DNA from 3 places in the Phyllobacterium sp. TAF24 genome. Region 3 is predicted to be linked to each of the others. Evidence: predicted binding sites of a transcription regulator. Region 3 holds the regulator's gene; each other region holds the start of a gene.
What was found. The regulator LexA, encoded in region 3, represses DNA repair genes until DNA is damaged. The targets are predictions, from matches to a motif close to TGTTCNNNNTGTGTTCNG.
Positions count from the first base shown of each region.

Region 1: ssb (single-stranded DNA-binding protein) is a predicted target of LexA. The motif match lies at 4,765-4,782, and genes of this name have one in related genera.
Region 2: AB4Y96_RS08445 (Y-family DNA polymerase) is a predicted target of LexA. The motif match lies at 5,383-5,400, and genes of this name have one in related genera.

Region 1 covers NZ_JBFRDN010000040.1:26,818-33,896, reverse strand. The annotation lists gene AB4Y96_RS23830 (MarC family protein) at 175-804, shown strand; gene AB4Y96_RS23825 (NAD(P)/FAD-dependent oxidoreductase) at 805-2,100, opposite strand; gene AB4Y96_RS23820 (AraC family transcriptional regulator) at 2,165-3,037, opposite strand; gene AB4Y96_RS23815 (DUF2000 family protein) at 3,074-3,481, shown strand; gene AB4Y96_RS23810 (YqaA family protein) at 3,484-3,918, opposite strand; gene ssb (single-stranded DNA-binding protein) at 3,956-4,492, opposite strand; gene uvrA (excinuclease ABC subunit UvrA) at 4,932-7,079, shown strand, end outside.
Region 2 covers NZ_JBFRDN010000007.1:70,553-77,631, reverse strand. The annotation lists gene AB4Y96_RS08470 (homoserine dehydrogenase) at 1-404, shown strand, start outside; gene AB4Y96_RS08465 (VOC family protein) at 573-1,235, shown strand; gene glpX (class II fructose-bisphosphatase) at 1,652-2,641, shown strand; gene AB4Y96_RS08455 (hypothetical protein) at 2,778-3,461, shown strand; gene recJ (single-stranded-DNA-specific exonuclease RecJ) at 3,533-5,323, shown strand; gene AB4Y96_RS08445 (Y-family DNA polymerase) at 5,429-6,673, shown strand.
Region 3 covers NZ_JBFRDN010000016.1:20,220-27,298, forward strand. The annotation lists gene AB4Y96_RS14880 (substrate-binding domain-containing protein) at 38-1,066, shown strand; gene AB4Y96_RS14885 (tetratricopeptide repeat protein) at 1,178-2,410, opposite strand; gene lexA (transcriptional repressor LexA) at 2,747-3,466, shown strand; gene AB4Y96_RS14895 (ComEC/Rec2 family competence protein) at 3,460-5,928, opposite strand; gene gltX (glutamate--tRNA ligase) at 6,041-7,079, shown strand, end outside.

The DNA.
Region 1 (7,079 bases), on a different contig from region 3:
CAAAAGCCAACCAACGGCACCGCAATGCACAGTTGAAAACCCTTTGTTTTCAATAGGATACAACAGTTCATTTCAATCAGTGAAAAACTTGGTTGCAAAATCTCAACTTTATCGACGCTTCACCGCGAATCCGGTACTGTTCATCAGCTTCAATCAGAGAAGAAAAGCAAAATCGTGGCGCTTTATGACACCCTGCTCAATGCGCTCGTCACCTTGATGGTGACGATCGATCCACCGGGACTGGCGCCGCTCTTTCTGGCGTTGACACGGGGCATGAATCGCAAGGAGCGTGGTCAGGTCGCCTTGCGCGCCAGCATCACTGCTTTCATCGTCCTGACGATTTTCGCTGTCGCCGGTGCGCAGATATTGGCGCTGTTTGGCATCACCATCGGTGCCTTCCGTATTGCTGGTGGCCTGCTCCTGTTCTGGATCGCGTTCGAAATGATCTTTGAGAAGCGACAGGAGCGTCACGAGAAGAGCGCCACGATTGCCATCACCAAGGATCATATCCGCAATATCGCTGCTTTTCCGCTGGCCATTCCGCTGATTGCCGGTCCCGGCGCTATCTCGGCAACAATCCTGCTTGCCGGCACCTTGTCCGAGCCGGTATCGCGCCTTGCGCTGATTGGTATCATTCTGATCTGTATCGCTGCGTCCTACCTCGTATTTTTCCTTGCTGAGCGCGTTGACCGGTTTTTGGGTGAAACTGGCCGTTCGATCCTCACACGCCTTCTGGGCGTCATCCTTGCGGCGTTGGCGGTGCAATTCGTGGCGGATGGTATCAAGACCTTCATCACCACCTGATTATTTGAGATGATCTTCCTCTGCCGCATCCTTCTGCGTGATCAGTCGCGCGCTGCGCGCACCACTGACTGAAATCCACAGCCAACTCATGGCAACGGCAAGACGATTGCGCACGCCGATCAGAAAGTAGATGTGCGCCAGTCCCCATAACCACCAGGCGACATACCCCTTAAGCTTGATAAAGCCGAAATCCGTAACTGCCGCGCGCTTGCCGATCGTTGCAAGATCACCCGCATGGCGATAGCGGAAGGGCCTTGGCGTATTATCGCCAGCCAATCTTGCCTTGATGGTCTTTGCGACATGAATGCCCTGCTGTTTGGCCGCAGGCGCAATACCGGGAACCATGCCCTTGTCGCCATTCTTGACGGTCGCCGTATCGCCGATGACAAAAATATCCGGATGACCGGGTGCCGTCAGATCATCATTGACCACAACACGCCCTGCCCGGTCTGCCGATACGTCGAGCCATTTTGCCGCCGGAGACGCCTGAACGCCCGCAGCCCAGATGATGGTCGCAGCACCCACAAATTTACCGGCATATTCCACGCCATCGGCAGTACATTTCATCACCGGATTGCCCAGATGCACCTGCACGCCAAGCTTTTCCAGCGCCCGCTGCGCATAGGCAGACAGATCAGGCGCGAAAGCGCCGAGCACCCGGTCTCCGCCTTCGATCAGGATCACCTTTGCCGTGGCAGGATCGATGACCCTGAACTCACCTTTCAGCGTATCGCGGGCAAGATCAGCAATCGTTCCGGCGACTTCAACGCCTGTCGGTCCCGCGCCGATGATCACGAATGTCAGCAAAGCCTCGCGGCGCTTCGGATCAGGCTCGCGTTCAGCCTTTTCAAAGGCGGTCAGAATACGTCTGCGGATCGTGGTGGCATCTTCAAGCGTCTTGAGACCGGGGGCAAATGGTTCCCAATCATCATGGCCGAAATAGGCATGGCGCGCGCCTGTTGCCAGCACCAGCGTGTCGTAGGGAATAACCTCGCCATCCGCTGTTGAAATGGTCCGCGCATTTGTATCAACACTTTTAACAGTGCCAAGCAATGTCTTGATATTGCTGTATTTACGCAGGAGATGCCGGATAGGCCAAGCAATTTCCGATGTGGCCAGTGTCGATGTCGCAACCTGATAAAGCAAAGGCTGGAAAAGGTGGTGGTTGCGCTGATCGACAACAGTGACGTCGACATCCGCATTGCGCAAGGAATTGGCCGCTTCCAGTCCCCCGAATCCCGCCCCGACAATGACCACCCGGCGCGGGGTGTTCGAGGGCTTCGCAGTATCTGTCATATCAGGCTCCTTGAGCAAAAGCCTCCCTGTTCCTTTAGAGCATCTAACACGCCGAGCGAAAAGGTCAAAACGGCTGGCTTACCGCCGTCAGTGCAGCCCAGCGGCCCGGTGTGATGCCAAAAGCTTTCTTGAACTGCCGGTTGAGATGACTTTGATCGGAAAAACCCGTTTCCGCTGCAATTTCCGCCAGCGGCACACCAATTTTCATCAAATCCTTTGCCCGCTGAAGGCGGCGCATCAACAGGAACCGGTGCGGACTGGTGGCATAGAGCGTCCGAAAGTGCCGCGATAACGCGTAACGATCAAGACCGCTGACCGTTTCCAGCTCCTGTGAACGCACCACGCGCAAGGCATTGTCAGCCAGATAGTCACGTGCCATCCCCGCCTGCCTCACTGCTGGGTTGCCCATCGGCTTCAGTGGCTGCCCGGCATGCCGGGACAATCCCTGCGCCAACTGCGCGACGATATCATCAGCCAGCAGCTCATCCATTTCCTCGTCCAGATTGTTGAAAGCCATTGAAATGGCCTGAACAAGCGGCGCATCGGCAAAGACCGGATCGCTGATAAAAGGCAATGACCCTCGATTGCCGCCAAGTGCCTCTATTGCCAGCGCGGGTTCGAGATAGATAATCCGGTAACGCAGGCCATCATCCGTGCCAGCACCGCCATCATGCACTTCATCGGGGTGCAAAACCAGAATATTGCCGGGAAGGCTTTGCCGCTTTTCACCCCGATATTGAAAGGTCTGCACGCCATGCAGCGTCACGCCAATGGCATAGGTATCATGCCGGTGCGGCTCAAACGCATCGCCGGTAAAGCGCGCTTCCATACGTTCAAGGCCCGGATTGGACGGCGCCGACAGAATCGCATCGCGCACCGGACGTTCGCACAAACGTCCAAGACCGCGCAGCGCTTCCTCTCTTAGATTTTCCGGCATCCGCATTCCCGACCCATGACTGGAGACCTAGATTTGGTGTTTGATACGAAAATTGCAATTGTTGTGCGCGATGATTTAGCGACGTGGCAGAAACTCAACGTGTCCTCATTCCTGACCGGTGGCCTTGTTGCGCAAACCTCTGGTTTGATCGGTGAGCCCTATATAGATCGTGCTGGCAATCATTATCACGCTCTGCCCATCCAGCCCATTATCATACTGACGGCAGATCAGGTCACCCTGTCGGCAATCCATCGCCGCTCACTGGAGCGCGAGGTCAAATCCTGTCTCTACGTCGAGGAAATGTTTGCAACCGGCTATGACCAGCTCAATCGGGCGACATTTGCCCGGTTTGCGCCTGATGATGCCAAAGTTGTCGGCATTGCGCTGCGGGCGGAAAAGAAGATTGTCGACAAGATCACCAAGGGTGCAAAAATGCATCCATGAGCCTACCAACCTGATACGAGCGCAAACACAACGAGATAACGCACCGTCTTGGCAATCGCGACCAGCAGGACAAAACTCCATATTGGTTCGCGCAAGACGCCCGCAATCACTGTCAGCGGATCGCCAATGATCGGCACCCAGCTCAAAAGCAGCGTCCACTTGCCATAGCGCTGATACCAGCGCGTGGCACGGTCCAGTTGCGCCTCGCTTGCCGGGAACCATTTTCTGTTGCGAAACTGTTCAATCCCACACCCAAGCAGCCAGTTGACCATGGAACCAAGCACATTGCCCACGCTTGCAACGGCAATCAAAGCGGATGCCGGATAGGAATGGCTAAGAAGTAACCCCGCAAGCAGCGCTTCCGATTGCATGGGTAAAATGGTTGCGGCCGCAAAAGCGGCCGCGAACAATCCGGCATAAACACCAAAATCAAGCATGATCAGGCAATAACCGGCAACTGATTACAAAACTGGATCAGAACGGAATCTCGTCATCGAGATCACGCGAGAAATTACCGCCTGCATTGTTGCCGCCGCCGCTATTGCTTGATGAGGACGCGCTGGAACGGCCGAAATCGGAACCATAATCGCCATTATCGGAAACCTGGCCACGGCTCGAATTATCAAAAGAACGCCCGCCGCCGGAACCGGCACCCTCACCGCGTGAATCGAGCATCTGCAATTCGCCGCGGAATTTCTGCAGAACGATTTCCGTCGTGTAGCGCTCATTGCCGGTCTGGTCCTGCCACTTGCGGGTCTGCAAGGAGCCTTCAATATAGACCTTCATGCCTTTTTTCAGATACTGCTCGGCAACCTTGGTCAGATTATCGTTGAAAATAACGATATTATGCCATTCGGTTTTTTCCTTGCGTTCGCCGCTGTTCTTGTCGCGCCAGCTTTCTGACGTGGCAAGGCTGAAACTGACAACAGGATCACCTGAACCCATTTTCCGAACTTCCGGGTCCTTGCCCAGATTGCCTACCAAAATCACCTTGTTGACACTGCCGGCCATAAAAATACTCCACAAAATTAGCTTTTCGATTTTGCGCCATCATACAGAAGCCGCGCACCCGGCGGGTAACTGTCTGGCTATATCCACAAAATACTGCTCAAATTCCGCATCCAACTGCCGTGAAACGCATGGCTGGATGAACTGGCAACTGACATTCTCCTGACAAATCTGTCAGGAGCCTTGCCCTCGTGCCGTTTCACCGGTGCAACTTTCCTGCGCTTGTCTGGTTTATCAGACGCGGAACCAACAGGTTTTGCGCTGATTTCACCTTGCCTGCAATATTTGTTCTTTTTTTGTTCTATCACTTGCTCTATGGATGTCAACATGGCTATGGTGATTCCAACTCAGGTACAGCCTCGTAATTTGCAGGAAACTTTCTAAATAAGGGAAAGACTCCGGCCAGCGAGCCAGTTCCTCCCCCCATAACGGCGTGACAGTCATGAGCGATCAGAAATTTATATCCATTCGTGGTGCCCGCGAACACAATTTGAAGAATGTCGACCTCGACCTGCCGCGCGACAAGCTTATTGTCATGACGGGCCTGTCCGGTTCGGGCAAATCGTCCCTCGCATTTGATACGATCTATGCGGAAGGCCAACGGCGTTATGTCGAGAGTCTGTCGGCCTATGCCCGGCAGTTTCTGGAGATGATGCAAAAGCCCGATGTCGATCAGATTGACGGACTTTCGCCGGCCATTTCCATTGAACAGAAGACGACGAGCCGTAATCCGCGCTCCACCGTTGGCACTGTCACGGAAATCTACGATTATCTGCGTCTGCTCTATGCGCGTGTCGGCATTCCCTATTCACCCGCAACGGGCCTGCCAATTGAAAGCCAGACCGTCAGCCAGATGGTTGACCGCGTTCTGGCGCAGGATGAGGGCACGCGGCTGTTTATTCTCGCGCCAATTGTCCGCGGTCGCAAAGGCGAATACCGCAAGGAATTGGCCGATCTGCAGAAGCGCGGCTTCCAGCGCGTAAAAGTTGACGGCATATTCTACGAAATTGCCGATGTTCCGGCGCTGGACAAGAAATACAAGCATGACATTGATGTGGTGGTCGACCGCGTTGTCGTGCGTTCGGATATTTCGGCTCGTCTGGCCGACAGTCTCGAAACAGCGCTGAAGCTTGCCGATGGCATTGCTCTGGCGGAATTTGCCGACAAGCCGCTTCCATCTGATGAAACATCTGGTGAATCCGCCAATAAATCCAAGAACGAGACACATGAGCGTCTGATGTTCTCGGAAAAGTTTGCCTGTCCGGTTTCGGGTTTCACCATTGCCGAAATTGAGCCGCGCCTGTTCTCGTTCAACAATCCGTTTGGTGCATGTCCGACCTGCGATGGCCTTGGCACCCAGAAGGCAATTGATCCCAGTCTGATCGTCCCGGATGGAAGCCTTACTTTAAAGGGTGGCGCTATTGCACCTTGGTCGAAGTCGAGCTCTCCCTATTACAACCAGACATTGGAAGCATTGGGCGGCAGCTACGGCTTCAAACTCGCTGACCGCTGGCGCGATATCAATGAAGAGGCACAGAACGCCATCCTTTACGGCACCGGCAGCCGCGAAGTTCATTTCTCCTATGATGACGGCCTGCGTTCCTACAAGACAACAAAGCCTTTCGAAGGCGTCATTCCCAATCTGGAACGGCGCTGGAAGGAAACAGATTCGGCTTGGTCGCGTGAAGAGATTGAGCGCTTCATGTCCGGCACACCCTGCCCGGCCTGCGGCGGTTATCGCCTGAAACCGGAAGCGCTGGCCGTCAAGATCGGCGGGTTGCACATTGGTCAGATTACCGAAAAGTCGATCCGCCATGCCGACGCCTGGTTCAGCGATATCGATAAAAGCTTCAACGACAAGCAGACGGAAATTGCTGCGCGTATCCTCAAGGAAATTCGCGAGCGTTTGCGTTTCCTCAATGATGTAGGCCTCGATTATCTGGCACTGTCGCGCAACTCCGGCACGCTATCCGGGGGTGAGAGCCAGCGCATTCGTCTGGCATCGCAGATCGGTTCCGGCCTCACTGGCGTGCTGTATGTTCTCGACGAACCATCCATCGGTCTGCATCAGCGCGATAATGAGCAGCTTTTGAAGACGCTGCGCCATTTGCGCGATCTCGGCAATACGGTCATCGTCGTCGAACATGACGAAGATGCGATCCTGACCGCCGATTATGTGGTTGATATTGGTCCAGCTGCCGGTATTCACGGCGGCGAGATCATCGCGGCGGGCACGCCTGCCGATATTATGGCAAGCCCGAAATCACTGACAGGCAAGTATCTGTCCGGTGCGATTGAGGTGGCCGTACCTGCGGAGCGGCGCAAGCTGAACAAAAAGCGCATCAAGATCGTCGGCGCGCGCGGCAATAATCTGAAAAACGTTTCCGCGGAAATTCCGCTTGGCACCTTTACCGCTGTAACGGGTGTGTCCGGTGGTGGCAAGTCGACATTCCTGATCGAGACCCTGTTCAAATCAGCCTCGCGTCGCATTATGGGTTCGCGCGAACAACCGGCGGAACATGACCGGATTGATGGTCTGGAATTCCTCGACAAGGTCATCGATATCGACCAGTCGCCGATTGGCCGCACA
Region 2 (7,079 bases), on a different contig from region 3:
GCGCGGCGACGGCATCGGCGGTCATTGGTGATCTTGCCGATATCGCCAAAAGCCGTCCAGGTTTCCAGCATGGACCGGTATTTGGCACACCGGCAAAAGCCCTCGCACCCTATAAACGCGCCAAGATGCGCTCGCATGAGGGCGGCTATTTCATTCGCCTGACGGTGCATGACCGCGCCGGTGTTTTTGCCGCCATTGCCAAGCGTATGGCCGATAATGACATTTCACTGGAATCGATCGTCCAACGTCAGACGCCGGAAAGCCATCCAGATGCGACCAAGACTGTCATTCTCGTCACGCATGAGACGACCGAGGCCGCCGTCAAAAAGGCGCTGGAAGGCATCGTCAAGGATGGACATGCCACCGACAAGCCGCAAATGATCCGCATCGAGCGCGCTGGCTAACAGGCCAGATTATTTACCCGGTTCAGACGCCATCCTTTGTATTCCAAGGGGTGGCGTTTTGTTATTATGCACCAAAATATATCTAAAACAGATGTTTACGGCTATTGACCTCAACCTTGCTTGAGGAATTACGTTGGGCAAATCGAATGATTTTCAGGGATATGTGAAATGAAGATTTTCTCTGCGCGCATCACTGTGCAGGATTTAAGCGCGGCTGTTTCCTTCTATCGGGATATACTCCAGTTGCCGGTTGAAGAGCATATCAGCCATGCCGTTGTAACTGTGGGTTACAGCCGCCTTGTGATGGAGCAGGGCACAGCATTCAGCGGTGTGCATCATCTGGCGTTCGGCATTGCACCGACAAAGTTCGAGCGGATCAGAGACTGGTTGGGTAGGCGCATTGGACTGATTTCCGTCGGTGACAGCGATGTTGTTACCGGTCCGCAGGGCTGGCATTCGCGTTCACTTTACTTCATCGGCCCCGAAGGGATTATTCTGGAATATATTGCCCATGATGAATATAGCGGTCTGCCCTTTGTTGGCCCGCAGCCATTTTCCATTGCCGAGATTGGTTTTGCTGTTGAGAACGTCAAAACATCCGTTGATCTGTTGAGGGCCGGGTTCGGTGTGCCGCCGTTTCCGCCCCAGACCGATACATTTTCTCCGGTCGGCGATACGAATGGATTGCTGATTGTCGTCGACAAAAACCGATTGTGGTTTCCAACGCTCAATATCCATGCTGCCCATGCTCCATTGCTGATCGAAATCGAAGCGCCCATGCGTGCCGGAACAATGCAGCTTTCGGAATGGACGACAGTGGTTTCTTTGTAAGGAGATTTGCTTTGCATCACCACAGTGCGTGATGCGTGGTTCGTGGTTCGACAAGCTCACCATGAGGGAGAGGGGTGGGTTGCAGGGAGTCAGGTTCTGCAATGTCGGTAGTCTGCAACGTTGGCGATTATCGTTGCATCCACCCAAGCCCCTCATGGTGAGCTTGTCGAACCACGAACCACGAACCACACCCCCTCACACAAAAGCCAACCACATGACCCTTTGTAAAAGCACTGTATTGCTTCGTGAACGGCTGCTAGCCCGTTTAATCGATTAGCTTTTTCGGTGAGGGCACTTTCCTGCTGGCGGGGTCTTGCCGCTGCGGCATGACTTTGACAAAAGGTTTGCACAGCAATGCTAGGAAGAGCCCTGTTGATCCGCAACTGGGTATCTCCACACGAACGCAGGATAGATTTATGCCGAAAACTTCCGACCAGACTTCAATGGGCCTCGACCGTATTTTGACCCTTGAGCTTGTCCGCGTGACCGAACGTGCCGCCGTGGCGGCAGCGCGTCTGCGCGGACGCGGCGACGAAATGGCTGCCGATCAGGCCGCTGTGGATGCCATGCGTCAGGAACTCAATCGTCTGCCAATCAGCGGTACCGTGGTGATCGGCGAGGGTGAGCGCGATGAAGCGCCGATGCTCTATATCGGTGAAGAAGTCGGTACACGCACCGGCCCGGAAGTCGATATTGCGCTTGATCCGCTCGAAGGCACGACCATCTGCGCCAAGAACCTGCCCAATTCGCTCGCCGTGATCGCGATCGCCGAAAAAGGCAATCTGCTTTACGCGCCTGATGTTTACATGGAAAAGATTGCCGTTGGACCGGGCTATCCCGCCGGTATCATCCAGCTTGATGCATCCGCTGCCGAGAATATTGCTGCCGTTGCAAAAGCTAAAGGCGTTCCAATCAACGAGATTACCGCCTGCATCATGGATCGCCCGCGCCATGCGCGTCTGATCGAGGAAGTGCGTGCAACCGGCGCTTCGATCCGCCTCATCGGTGATGGCGACGTGGCCGGTGTGATCCATACGACAGACCCGGATGAAACGGGCATCGACATTTATATCGGTATTGGCGGCGCGCCTGAGGGTGTTCTGGCTGCCGCAGCGCTGCGTTGCATCGGGGGGCAAATGCAGGGCCGGTTGCAGCTCAACAGCGACGACAAGATCGCTCGTGCGGCCAAGATGGGCATCAGTGATCCCAAGAAGATCTACACCATGGAAGAAATGGCCAAGGGTGACGTTCTTTTCGCCGCAACTGGCGTTACCGACGGCAATATGCTGTCAGGCGTCAAGTTCGCCCGTGACTATATCCAGACCCATACCATCGTCATGCGCTCGCATTCGCAGACCGTGCGCGAGATCAAGGCAAAGCATCAGGATATGAGCAAATTCCAGTAAGATCTGGCAATTGAAACACTTTTTGCCCTGCTGCTCACCCGAGTGGCAGGGCATTTTGTTAACTGCATTCGTGGCTCAGTAGGAATTGCCCTATTGGGGCCATGCTTTTTGAGCTATTTTCATATCGGGAGTTCATATGAGTGTTAAAGCCATGAATATCCGAACGAAAATAACCGCTTGCATTGTTTCGGCGCTGGTAGTTGCAGGGCCGGGTAACACTGCGTTTGCGCAGGACCCCTACCTTGATCTTATTCAAGGGTATCGATCCAATTCGATCGCCGATCGCTTTCCGCAGACTGTCGGGCCATTCACCCTGGTCAAGCACAGCGTCAATCCGCAGGATTTCGGTGTAACGGCGGAATACGAAGCCGTGGATGCCAAGGCAACGGTGATAATGGCGGGCGTCAAGGCCAACAACAAGGCAGCCGCCTATCCCATCAAGGACGGGGCGGATGATCCAGTTGTTCGCGATCTGTTTGAGAAGGCGACCCAGTATCATTCAACGCAACCTGGCGAAATAGCCGTGCAGAGTACACTGCCATACAGTGCAGGGCTGGCAATGCCCTGTGTCAGCGCCGACGCGGCACAGGAAAAGCACGCCTTTCTCGTCTGTGTTGTCGGCATGCATAGCCGCTATCTGCTGATCCAGCCCGCCGCCAACTATGCCAAGGGCAGCAAGGAAGCGGCGGAACGCACCCTTTCCGACTTTGCCACCTCGCTTGCCACAACAATGCATGACATCGGTGCACCGCCACCACCACCGGCAGATGGTGCGGTCGCGCCTGCAAATGGGGCCGTTACGCCAGCGCCCGCCCAGTAATTGCCGGTTTGTTCACCGGATACATCATTCGAAGCATTGCATTCAGGTGCGCCGGATGATTGAAGCGTTGCATGGCACCAGAACGGCTCTTCCTCGGCGTTGAAAACTCGGCAACCGGTCTCAAATGGATTGACCGGCTGGGACCGCGCGAGGCCAACATTGCCCTTGCCATGGCGCAGAACCATGGTTTTCCCGATCTTGTCACCCGTGTTCTTGCCGGGCGCGGCGTTGGTGTCGATGATGCGCCGGCCTTCATGGATCCGACAATCAAGGGGCTAATGCCTGATCCAGCCTCGCTCACCGATATGGAGAAGGCCGCTCTCCGCATTGCGCAGGCCATCGGCAAACACGAAAAGGTGGCGATTTTCGGCGATTACGATGTGGACGGTGCCTGTTCATCGGCCATTCTGTCGCGATTTCTCACCCATTACGGCATTGCCAACCACATCTATATCCCGGATCGGATTTTCGAAGGTTACGGGCCAAATCCGCAGGCCATGCGCGAACTGGCGCAAAACGGCGCTTCGCTGATCGTCACCGTGGATTGCGGCACCAACAGCGCTTTGGCCATTGAGGCGGCCCGTGAGGCAGGCGCCGATGTGGTTGTGCTTGATCACCATCAGGTCGGCGGTGATTTGCCAGCCGCTGCCGTCGCCGTGGTCAATCCCAACCGCGAAGATGATTTGTCAGGGCAGGGCTATCTTTGCGCGGCGGGTGTGGTTTTCCTCACGCTGGTGCAGGTTTTGCGGACGCTGCGCGAACAGCGCATCGCGACGGGAACACTTGCGCCTGATCTGTTGTCGATGCTTGATCTGGTGGCGCTGGCCACCGTTTKCGATGTGGTGCCGCTCAAAGAACTGAACCGCGCCTTTGTGGTCAAAGGTCTGCTGGTGGCGCGGGCGCAGCAAAATGCCGGGCTTGCTGCTCTGGCGCGGGTATCACGCATCGGCGAGCCGCTGAGCGCCTTCCATTTCGGTTATCTGATCGGACCGCGCATCAATGCCGGTGGGCGTATTGGCGATGCCGGGCTCGGCTCGCGCCTGTTGACACTGGATGATCCCAACGAAGCAGCGCGCATTGCCACCGAGCTTGATCGGCTCAATACGGAACGGCAAGCCATGGAAACCGTCATGCTGGAGCAGGCGGAAGCCGAGGCCATGTTTGAGATGTCGAGTGGCGGCGGTCCCGCCGTTCTGGTGACGGCAAGCGATGACTGGCACCCCGGAATTGTCGGGCTGATTGCCGCGCGCTTGAAGGAGCGGACCCGCCGTCCGGTTTTTGCCATTGCGTTCAATGTCAACGGCACGGGAAGTGGTTCCGGACGCTCGATCAGCGGATTTGATCTCGGCAAACTGGTGCGCAGTGCCGTTGATGCCGGGCTTCTGGTCAAGGGCGGCGGCCATGCGATGGCGGCGGGTATCACACTTGAACGTGGCAAAATGGGCGCTCTGCGGGCATTTTTTGAAGAGCACGCGGCTGAAATGGTTGGCCAGTTGCGCGAAAACGAGTCTTTGGCCATCGATGGTGCGCTCAGCGCCTCGGGTGCGACAGTGCCACTCTATGAGACAATGGAAAGGGCCGGGCCTTTCGGTTCGGGGCACCCGCAGCCCGTGCTGGTGCTGCCACACCACAGGCTGGTTGATGCCCGCACTGTTGGCACCAACCACGTCAAGGCAACGCTAGCCGGCGCCGATGGCAAGCGCATCAACGCCATTGCCTTTCGTGCCACGGGTGCGCCGCTTGGTGATTTCCTGTTCGGCAATCTCGGCCAATCCATGCATGTGGCGGGTAATCTTGCGCTCAACCACTGGAACGGGTCGACAACCACCCAGTTTCGTATCATGGACGCGGCAAAAGCCTGACGACGGCTGTCAGCAGAAACCGCGGCAATTTCGGAATAAGTTTGCACTCTCCGCGCATATGTTCTATTTTTGTTCTCATATCGGCAATGATAGAACCCGTGATCCATGCGCAAACCRACCCATCTGGAAAAACTGTATCTCGACTTTGACAGTTTCTTCGCCAGCGCCGAGCAGCAGCTGAACCCGGCACTGCGCAACCGTCCGATTGCGGTAGTGCCGCTGGATTCTCCCCATACGAGTGTGATTGCCGCGAGCCGCGAGGCAAAGCCGTTTGGCATCAAAACAGGCACGTCCGTACGCGAAGCGCGAGAACTCTGTCCTGATATCGTTTTTCTGGAAGCCCGGCCTGACGTCTATGTGAAGTTGCATAACCAGATTCTGACAACCATTGAGACGTGCGTGCCCATTGCTGCGGTGCGTTCCATTGATGAGGTCGCGTGTACGCTATTGGCATCGGAAGCCAAGGACCCGCATGGGCTTGCCGCACGCATCAAGCGGGCTCTACACGATGAAATGGGCGCGGTGCTGACCTGTTCCATCGGCATTTCCCTGAATGAACTCCTCGCCAAGATCGCGGCGGAAATGGACAAGCCCGATGGTTGCGTCGTGCTTGATCATGAGGATCTGCCGGGACGGCTGTTCGATCTGCGGCTCAAAGATCTGCCCGGTATTTCCAAGGGTATGGAGCAGCGGCTGGGACAGGCCGGGGTGAATGACGTGCCGGGCCTTTGGGCGCTCGCACCCAAACATGCCCGGGCAATCTGGAACAGCGTGGAGGGCGAGCGGTTTGTCACGGCGCTGCATGGCTATGCGGTGGAAAAGCCCGAGACGGTCAAACGCATGTTTGGCCACGGCCGCAACCTGCCGCCGGACTGGCGGGCACCCGACAAGGTGCTGCAATGCGCGCGGCTGCTCTGCCTCAGCGCGGCCCGACGTCTGCGCCGTTCGCATTACCGCGCAGGAGCGCTCAGCTATACGGTTGGTGCCCACCGGGACAACCGCGTGACCATGGAAGGTCAGTTTCGCCCGGCGCGTGATGATCACAGTTTTCTCAATTGCCTCAATGGTTTGCATGACAAAATGGTCAAGGCAGGTGAAATGAGAAACGTCAGCACCGTGACTGTTGTGCTGCATGATCTGTCCAGCGAGACGGAGGAAAGTCAGGATCTGTTTGATACGCACGCCCTCACCGAACAGCGCGGACAGTGGGAGCGCGTGTCAGATATGCTCGACAAGGTGCGCGTGCGCCACGGTTCCAAGGCACTCAATCTCGGGCTGACCACCGGTCCGGGGAATTATATCGGCTCAAAAATTGCTTTTGGCCGGATACCCGAGCCGGAGGATTTTTGAGGGTTTGTGGTTAGCTTGCATCGATGATTGCAGGCCTATTCTGCGTGGTTCGACAGGCTCACCATGAGGGAGAGCATAGGCTGCAGGGAGCCAAGTTCGGCAAAGTTGGTGATTAGCGTTGCAGTGCTCCACTCTCCCTCATGGTGAGCTTGTCGAACCACGAACCACGAACCACGCACAATGGCTCTGCCAAGCGCTCACCCCCCTCTGTCCTGTCGGACATCTCCCCCACAAGGGGGGAGATCACATTGACATGAACGCCTTTGCACAACTGGAAATGTTGCAGATTGTGCAAAGGCAGTAGTGACAGCTGATCTCCCCCCTTGTGGGGGAGATGTCCGACAGGACAGAGGGGGGTGCAGGCCTCAATATCAATGCCGGAACCTTGGTAAAGCAACCGGCGGCA
Region 3 (7,079 bases):
TGCCTTGCCTGATCGTATTGAATACTGGATTGCTGCCATGAAACTTAAGGAACTGGCCGACCAATTGGGACTTTCGCAGACAACAGTCAGTCGCGCCCTGAACGGCTATCCTGAGGTTAACAAGGCAACGCGTGAGCGCGTCAGTGAGGCCGCTCTCAAATTCGGTTACAGTGCCAATGCCAATGCACGCCGCCTCGCCATTGGTCGCATCGGTGCTATCGGCATTTTGATGCCGCGCGACCGCAGCGAACGCTTTGGCCCGCACACGAGCGAGTTTTTCTCCGGTCTGGCCGAGCAGCTTTCCCTGCATGAGATGGATTTGCTGATGAGCCCGAGCATCAACAATGATGAACTGGCAGCCTACAGGCGACTGATTTCCAGCAAGCGCGTCGATGGCATTATCATAACCGGCCCTACCCTGATGGATGAACGGGTTGCCATGCTCACCGAGGCGAAGTTTCCTTTTGTGCTGCATGGACGCACCAACATAACAGCGCCGCATGCCTGGCTCGATATCGACAATGCCGGTGCATTCCGTCAGGCAACATCGCATCTGCTTGATCTTGGTCACCGTCATGTCGCGATGATCGACGGCCTCAAGGGACATACATTTTCCGAGCATCGCGAAATGGGGTATCGCGAGGCGCTGGTGGAACGCGGCCTTCCCGTTGATCCGCGTTTTATCGTGCATGAGCGCTTTTCTGATGAGACGGGCTTCCACGAGGCGCAGCGGCTTTTATCCTACGCGCCGCATCCAACAGCTATCCTTGCCGGTTCCATGATGACAGCGCTTGGCGTCTTCCGCGCCATTCGCTCCAAGGGTTATGAATTGGGCAAGGAAGTCTCTGTCATCGCCCATGATGACGTTTTTCCCTATCTCAACGCCAGCAACATGGTCCCTGCCATGACGACAACCCGCTCCTCGATCCGCTCGGCCGGTTCGCGCATTGCCGAATTGCTGGTACGGGTGCTGGACGGCGAGCCGGTGGAAAACATCCACGAGATATGGCCCGTCGAGCTTGTCCTGCGCCAATCCAGCGGACCGCCCATCGCCCCGCGCCGTTAACCCAGTCGATGATGGTTACAAGTTCGGAGCTCTGAGCGATTCTGACGATAGGTGTTCTGCAGTTGATGGATAACATTCCCGAAATTGTCACTTCCACGACGAAACGAACCTTCATTTTCGCGCAGAATTTTTGGCATCGGCCTCCGCCAAAGCTCGTGTAGCGTCAACATAATCTTGAGCAGAGGCTTTCTGCCATAGTTCCTTGGCTTTGACCTCATCCTTAGCTAAACCGTCGCCTTGAAAATACATAAGACCAAGGTTGTATTGAGCCATTGCCAATCCCTGATCAGACGCTTTACGTAACCACACTTCGGCTTGCTCATTATCTTTTGGGATATCGACGCCAGTGATATATCTGAGTCCGAGTTCGGCTTGAGCTTGTGCGAGACCTTGGTCGGCGGCTTTTTTCAACCAGCTGAGCGCTAAAACATCGTCTTTGGTGACACCTTGGCCGGAAAAGTAATGTAGTGCGAGGTTGGCTTCGGACATCGCCAATCCTTGTTCGGCGGCCTTACGGTATAGTTCCACAGCTTTTTCATCGTCCTTAGCTATTCCGGTACCGCTTTCATATCTTCGCCCAAGCTCATTTTGTGCCACAGAGAGTCCTTGTGCTGCAGCTCGCGCGAACCATGCGACAGCTTGCACGTCGTCCTTTGGGAGACCCTTGCCACTCGTATATTGCTGGCCCAGATTAAACTCCGCCAGGGCCACTCCTTGATCAGCGGCTTTCCGGTACCATTTCACCGCATAGACTTCGTCTTGGGATACGCCGAGTCCTCGTGAATAATAAAGGCCGAGATTAAGTTGCGCGAAGGCATTTCCCCGATCCGCAGCTCTTTGAAACCATTTGACCGCCTGTACAAAGTCTTGCAGCGTGGCTCGACCTTCTTGATACATAATTCCCAGCTGAAATTGAGCTTCCGGAAGTCCTTGTTCAGCTGATTTTCGAAACAGGTCCAATGCTGTATGAATATCGGCTGATACACCGGATCCTTTGTTATAGAACAAGGCAAGATTATACTGAGCTCGGGCATCGCCAGCATCTGCGGCTTTTTTGTACCATTCAGCGGCCGATACAAAATTCTGTTCTGTCCCTAATCCGCGTTCATACAAGACACCGATTGTAAACTGAGCGTCAGTATCGCCATTCTTAGCCAGCGGTTGCAGTTTGAAAAAAGCCTTGTCGTAATTCCCGGCAGCGATATCGTTATTTGCACCCGCTAATCCACCTGCTACTGCTGGGGATGATATGGCAAGCACCAACCCTATCATCAGAGCTGAGCGTATGGATTGCATAAAGCTTCCAACTGACTGTCGCCAGATCACCGCAAGGTTTGATTTCATAATGTCCCCCGACACATAGGTCCGCCACATGTGTTCAATTTGGCAGACCCATCATATATAACTTGGCGACCTATCCAGCCAATACCAAATGCTGCGGTATAAACTTTGCTGATTCTAGGCTTTCAGTGCGGTGTTTGTTCACGGCAAACGTTATGCCCCACGGACACTGAAACGAACTGCTGAACAGATCATCAGCGCCAGAATGAAGCTAATTGCAAATTGTTGACCATCACGCCGAGCGTATGCAACGGAATATTAAGCACTTGTAGAACAATGCTGGAACAGATAGTGTTTGTTCTGGTTTTGTTTTTCCGATTCCCTGCTAAAGGATCGCCGATGCTCACGCGTAAACAACATGAACTTCTTCTCTTCATTCATGAGCGTCTGAAGGAGACGGGTATCCCGCCATCCTTCGACGAAATGAAGGATGCGCTGGATCTGGCTTCCAAATCCGGCATTCACCGGCTGATCACTGCGCTCGAAGAACGCGGCTTCATTCGCCGGCTTGCCAACAGGGCACGCGCGCTGGAAGTCCTGCGCCTGCCAGACTCCATTGCTCCGGGTCTCAACGCCCAGAGAAAGTTCGAGCCAAGCGTCATCGAGGGCAGTCTCGGGCGCAATGTTGCGCCGCCAAAGCCGCAGCCGCGTGCTTCCAACGACATGGATATGCCTGCCAATGTCAGCATTCCTGTCATGGGCCGGATTGCTGCCGGTGTGCCCATTTCCGCCATCCAGAACCAGACCCATATGCTGAGCCTTCCGCCGGATATGATCGGCAGTGGCGAGCATTATGCGCTTGAAGTTAAAGGCGACTCGATGATCGAAGCGGGTATTTTTGATGGCGATACCGTCGTTATCAAGCGCGGTGATACGGCCAACCCCGGTGAAATCATCGTGGCGCTTGTCGATGATGAAGAGGCAACGCTCAAGCGGTTCCGTCGCAAAGGAGCATCGATTGCCCTTGAAGCAGCGAATCCTGCCTATGAAACCCGGATTTTTGGACCGGATCGCGTGCAGGTACAGGGTAAACTCGTCGGACTCATCAGGCGTTACTGATCCGGATCGGCATCCCGTTCGCCGCTGTTCGGGATGCTCGCTTTTGTTTTTGGCTTATGTACACGTTCCGGCATGTTGCGTGCCGCTCGTGAGTGAACACGGTAAGTGTTCCATGGCCGATCTGGCGGTCCAATGGCATAGGTCAGGCTGGCTGAGATCAACCTTTGATCGAATGTTTGTTCGATCCTGGAAGCATTCATCGCTTCCCCATGCCCCTGTGTGACCGGCCCCTGTGTGACCGGGCCCAAGCGGATTTCCGCGGCGCCATTCAAAGCAAGATCGTGCAATGTGACCACCAATGTGCCGGGATTTGTGCACGCCGCATCCCTCCCCGCAAAGGCCAGCACGACAATATTTCCTTCACTGCAGGCTGCATTCTTTTGCGCCGGTTTATCCGTATAGGCGATGATGAGCCCGCCGGGTTCGCGCGCCGTACAAAGCTTGTCTGCGCATTCAAACATGCCGTTTGCAGCTTGTGCATTGGCCTTGACTGGTTTGATGATCTGCGCAAGCCCATAACCTTGCTGCCAGTTGTTCAGAATGAATGCGCCACCTTGCGACCGATTGATCATCAATGTTTCGCCATTACGCAGTCCCACCAGTCTGCCATCCTCCGATATGACAATATCCGGCGGTACGCTGCGCATCATGACGAGCGCGCCGATGGCCAATAGTGGCAGGCTGCACAGGCGCAGCCATGACGACAGGAACAGGAGGACAATCAATCCCGCACTCAGGAACAGCAGGCTCACTTGCGGCATTGGACCGAGATGGCCGCTGGGCGAAAGAGCCGCGACATGATTGGCAATAACAGTGAAGAGTTCAATCCCGCGCTCCATGACACGGAAGGGTAGCCAGTCCATATCGAAAGGCATGAGCAGCAACGCCAGAACGGCAAAGGGCATGACAAGGATGGATACCACAGGCAAGGCCAGCGCATTGCCGATCAAACCCAGTGGTGCCGTATTGTTGAAATGATAGACGGCAAAGATCGCACTGGCTGAACCGGCGACCAAAGACGTCATGGCGATGCCATTGATATGATCGATGATCTTGTCCGGCAATTGCAGAAGCAAACCATTGCGGCGTTTGCGTCGATTGTTCCGGGTTGCTTTGCGGGGTGACCACCAACCATAGAATGCGATCAGCGCCGCGGTGGCCGAATAAGACATCTGAAAACTTGGTCCCAGGATTTCATGTGGTGCGATGGCGATTGTAACGAGTGCCGCCAAGGCAACATTGCGCAATGAAAGCGCGGCGCGGTCCGCGATCATCGCAATAAGTATCACCGCCAGCATGACGAAGCTGCGCTGGGCGGCGACATCGAGACCAGAGAGTAGCAGATAAAATGCGCAGGCCAGCAGCGCGACAAAGGCTGAAAACTTCTTGATCGGATATCGTGCGGCGAATTCCGGGAAGAAGGCCAAGGAGGCACGCAAAGACCCCATGACGATGGCCGCAACAAGCGCCATATGGAACCCGGATATAGACAGGACATGCGACAAGCCGCTGAGCCGCATGGCATTGTTCGTCGCCTCACTGATGCCGTCACGCTGTCCGGTGATCTGCGATGCAGCAATTGCGCCCGGCTCGCCCTTGATCTGATGCTGAATATGGTTGGTGAGTTGCTGGCGCATGCCCGCCACCATCAGCAATATCTTGTCGGCGATCCCGGCAGGTTCCGTAAGCGATACAATTTCCGGCTTACCCAGAAAGAACCCGTTACCGCCGACACCATGGTAATAATTATGGAATGCGAAATCATAATTGCCCGGCCGTACAGGCCCCGATTGCGGACGCAGATGCACCAGACCTTGCAGGCTGGTGCCCGGCCCGGCATCGGCTGGCAATGAACGGGCTGATATAACAAGCCTTTCGGGCCTGTAGAGAAGCTGCGGGCGTTCGGTTGCAATGACATCCATAGTCAACCGCCAGCCGCCACGCTCGGGCCGACTGATGGCCACAATGCGGCCGGTCAAACGGGTGGTAATGCTTGAGCCAAGCATAGTTGTATCAAGGCGCATGGTTTCAAACTTGGCGCACAGCATGCCGGCGACGATGCACAGCACGATGGTCAGGCAGAGACTTACCAAGCGCCGGTTCACAGCCAGAAGTTTTAGCCCTGACAATGCGGTCAATCCAAAGAGAATGGCACTCAGTCTGGGTTCTGTTGGCAGGCTGAAATAGAGAACAGCGCCGCCACCGGCAAAGACAGGTACAAACAGAAAGAAATTGCCCCGATCATATTCCCGGCTGAATGCAAGAAGAACGCGCGATGGTATTTTCCGAACCCAATGCCATCCGGCAGCCACAGCGCGGCGTATCTTTGCAACAAGATTGCCCCGCTCGGGAAAATCAGGCTCGTCTTGGGGTATTTGAGTCGCAAAATCGGGCTCATCGACCGCTGGGCGATCAAAAAAGTGCCGTTCACTCGTTTGTGTACTGGTGACAGGGCGCCGCATTTGCCTCCAAATCTGCCAATGCCCTTGCACAGCAGCGCTCCTATGCTACATCAACGCCAGATCAAATCGATTGGATGTTAGGCTAATAGCCAAAGCCTCCGCTGGAGTACTTATGTCATCACCCGTTGTTACCCGTTTTGCACCCTCCCCGACCGGTTACCTCCATATTGGTGGTGCCCGCACGGCCCTGTTTAACTGGCTCTATGCCAAGCATACGGGCGGCAAGATGCTGCTGCGCATCGAGGATACGGATCGCGAACGCTCATCGGAAGCGGCGGTGACAGCTATTCTCGATGGCCTGAAGTGGCTCGGTCTCGAATGGGATGGCGATGCGATCTCGCAATATGAGCGTGCGCCGCGCCACCGCGAAGTCGCCGAAGAGCTGGTTGCCAAGGGCAAAGCCTATTATTGCTATGCTTCACAGGCCGAGCTTGAGGAAATGCGTGAGAAAGCCCGCGCCGAGGGCCGTCCGCCCCGCTATGATGGCCGCTGGCGCGATCGCGACCCAAAGGAAGCCCCTGAAGGCGTCAAGCCGGTTATCCGCATCAAGGCGCCGCAAGAGGGCGAAACCCTTGTGCGCGACCTCGTACAGGGTGATGTGCGCTTTCCCAACAAGGATCTCGATGATTTCATCATCCTGCGCTCCGATGGCAATCCGACCTATATGCATGCGGTTGTGGTTGATGATCATGACATGGGCGTCACCCACATTATCCGTGGTGACGATCACCTGACCAATGCCGCACGTCAGACGGTTATTTATGATGCCATGGGCTGGGATGTGCCTGTGATGGGCCATATTCCACTGATCCATGGTGCGGATGGTGCAAAGCTGTCCAAGCGTCACGGGGCGCTCGGCGTCGAGGCCTATCGTGCGATGGGCTACCTGCCTGCCGCCTTGCGCAACTATCTCGTGCGTCTTGGCTGGAGCCATGGCGATGATGAAATCATGTCTGACGCCCAGATGATCGAATGGTTCGAAATCTCCGATATCAATCGCGGTGCTTCGCGTTTCGACTTCCAGAAGCTGGAAGCGATCAACGGTCACTATATGCGTTTCTCCGATGATGCCGATCTGGTGAAGGCCATGGTCGACATTCTGCCTGAGATCGAAGGCGGCGCGGAGATTTTGGCGCGGCTGAATGATCGCA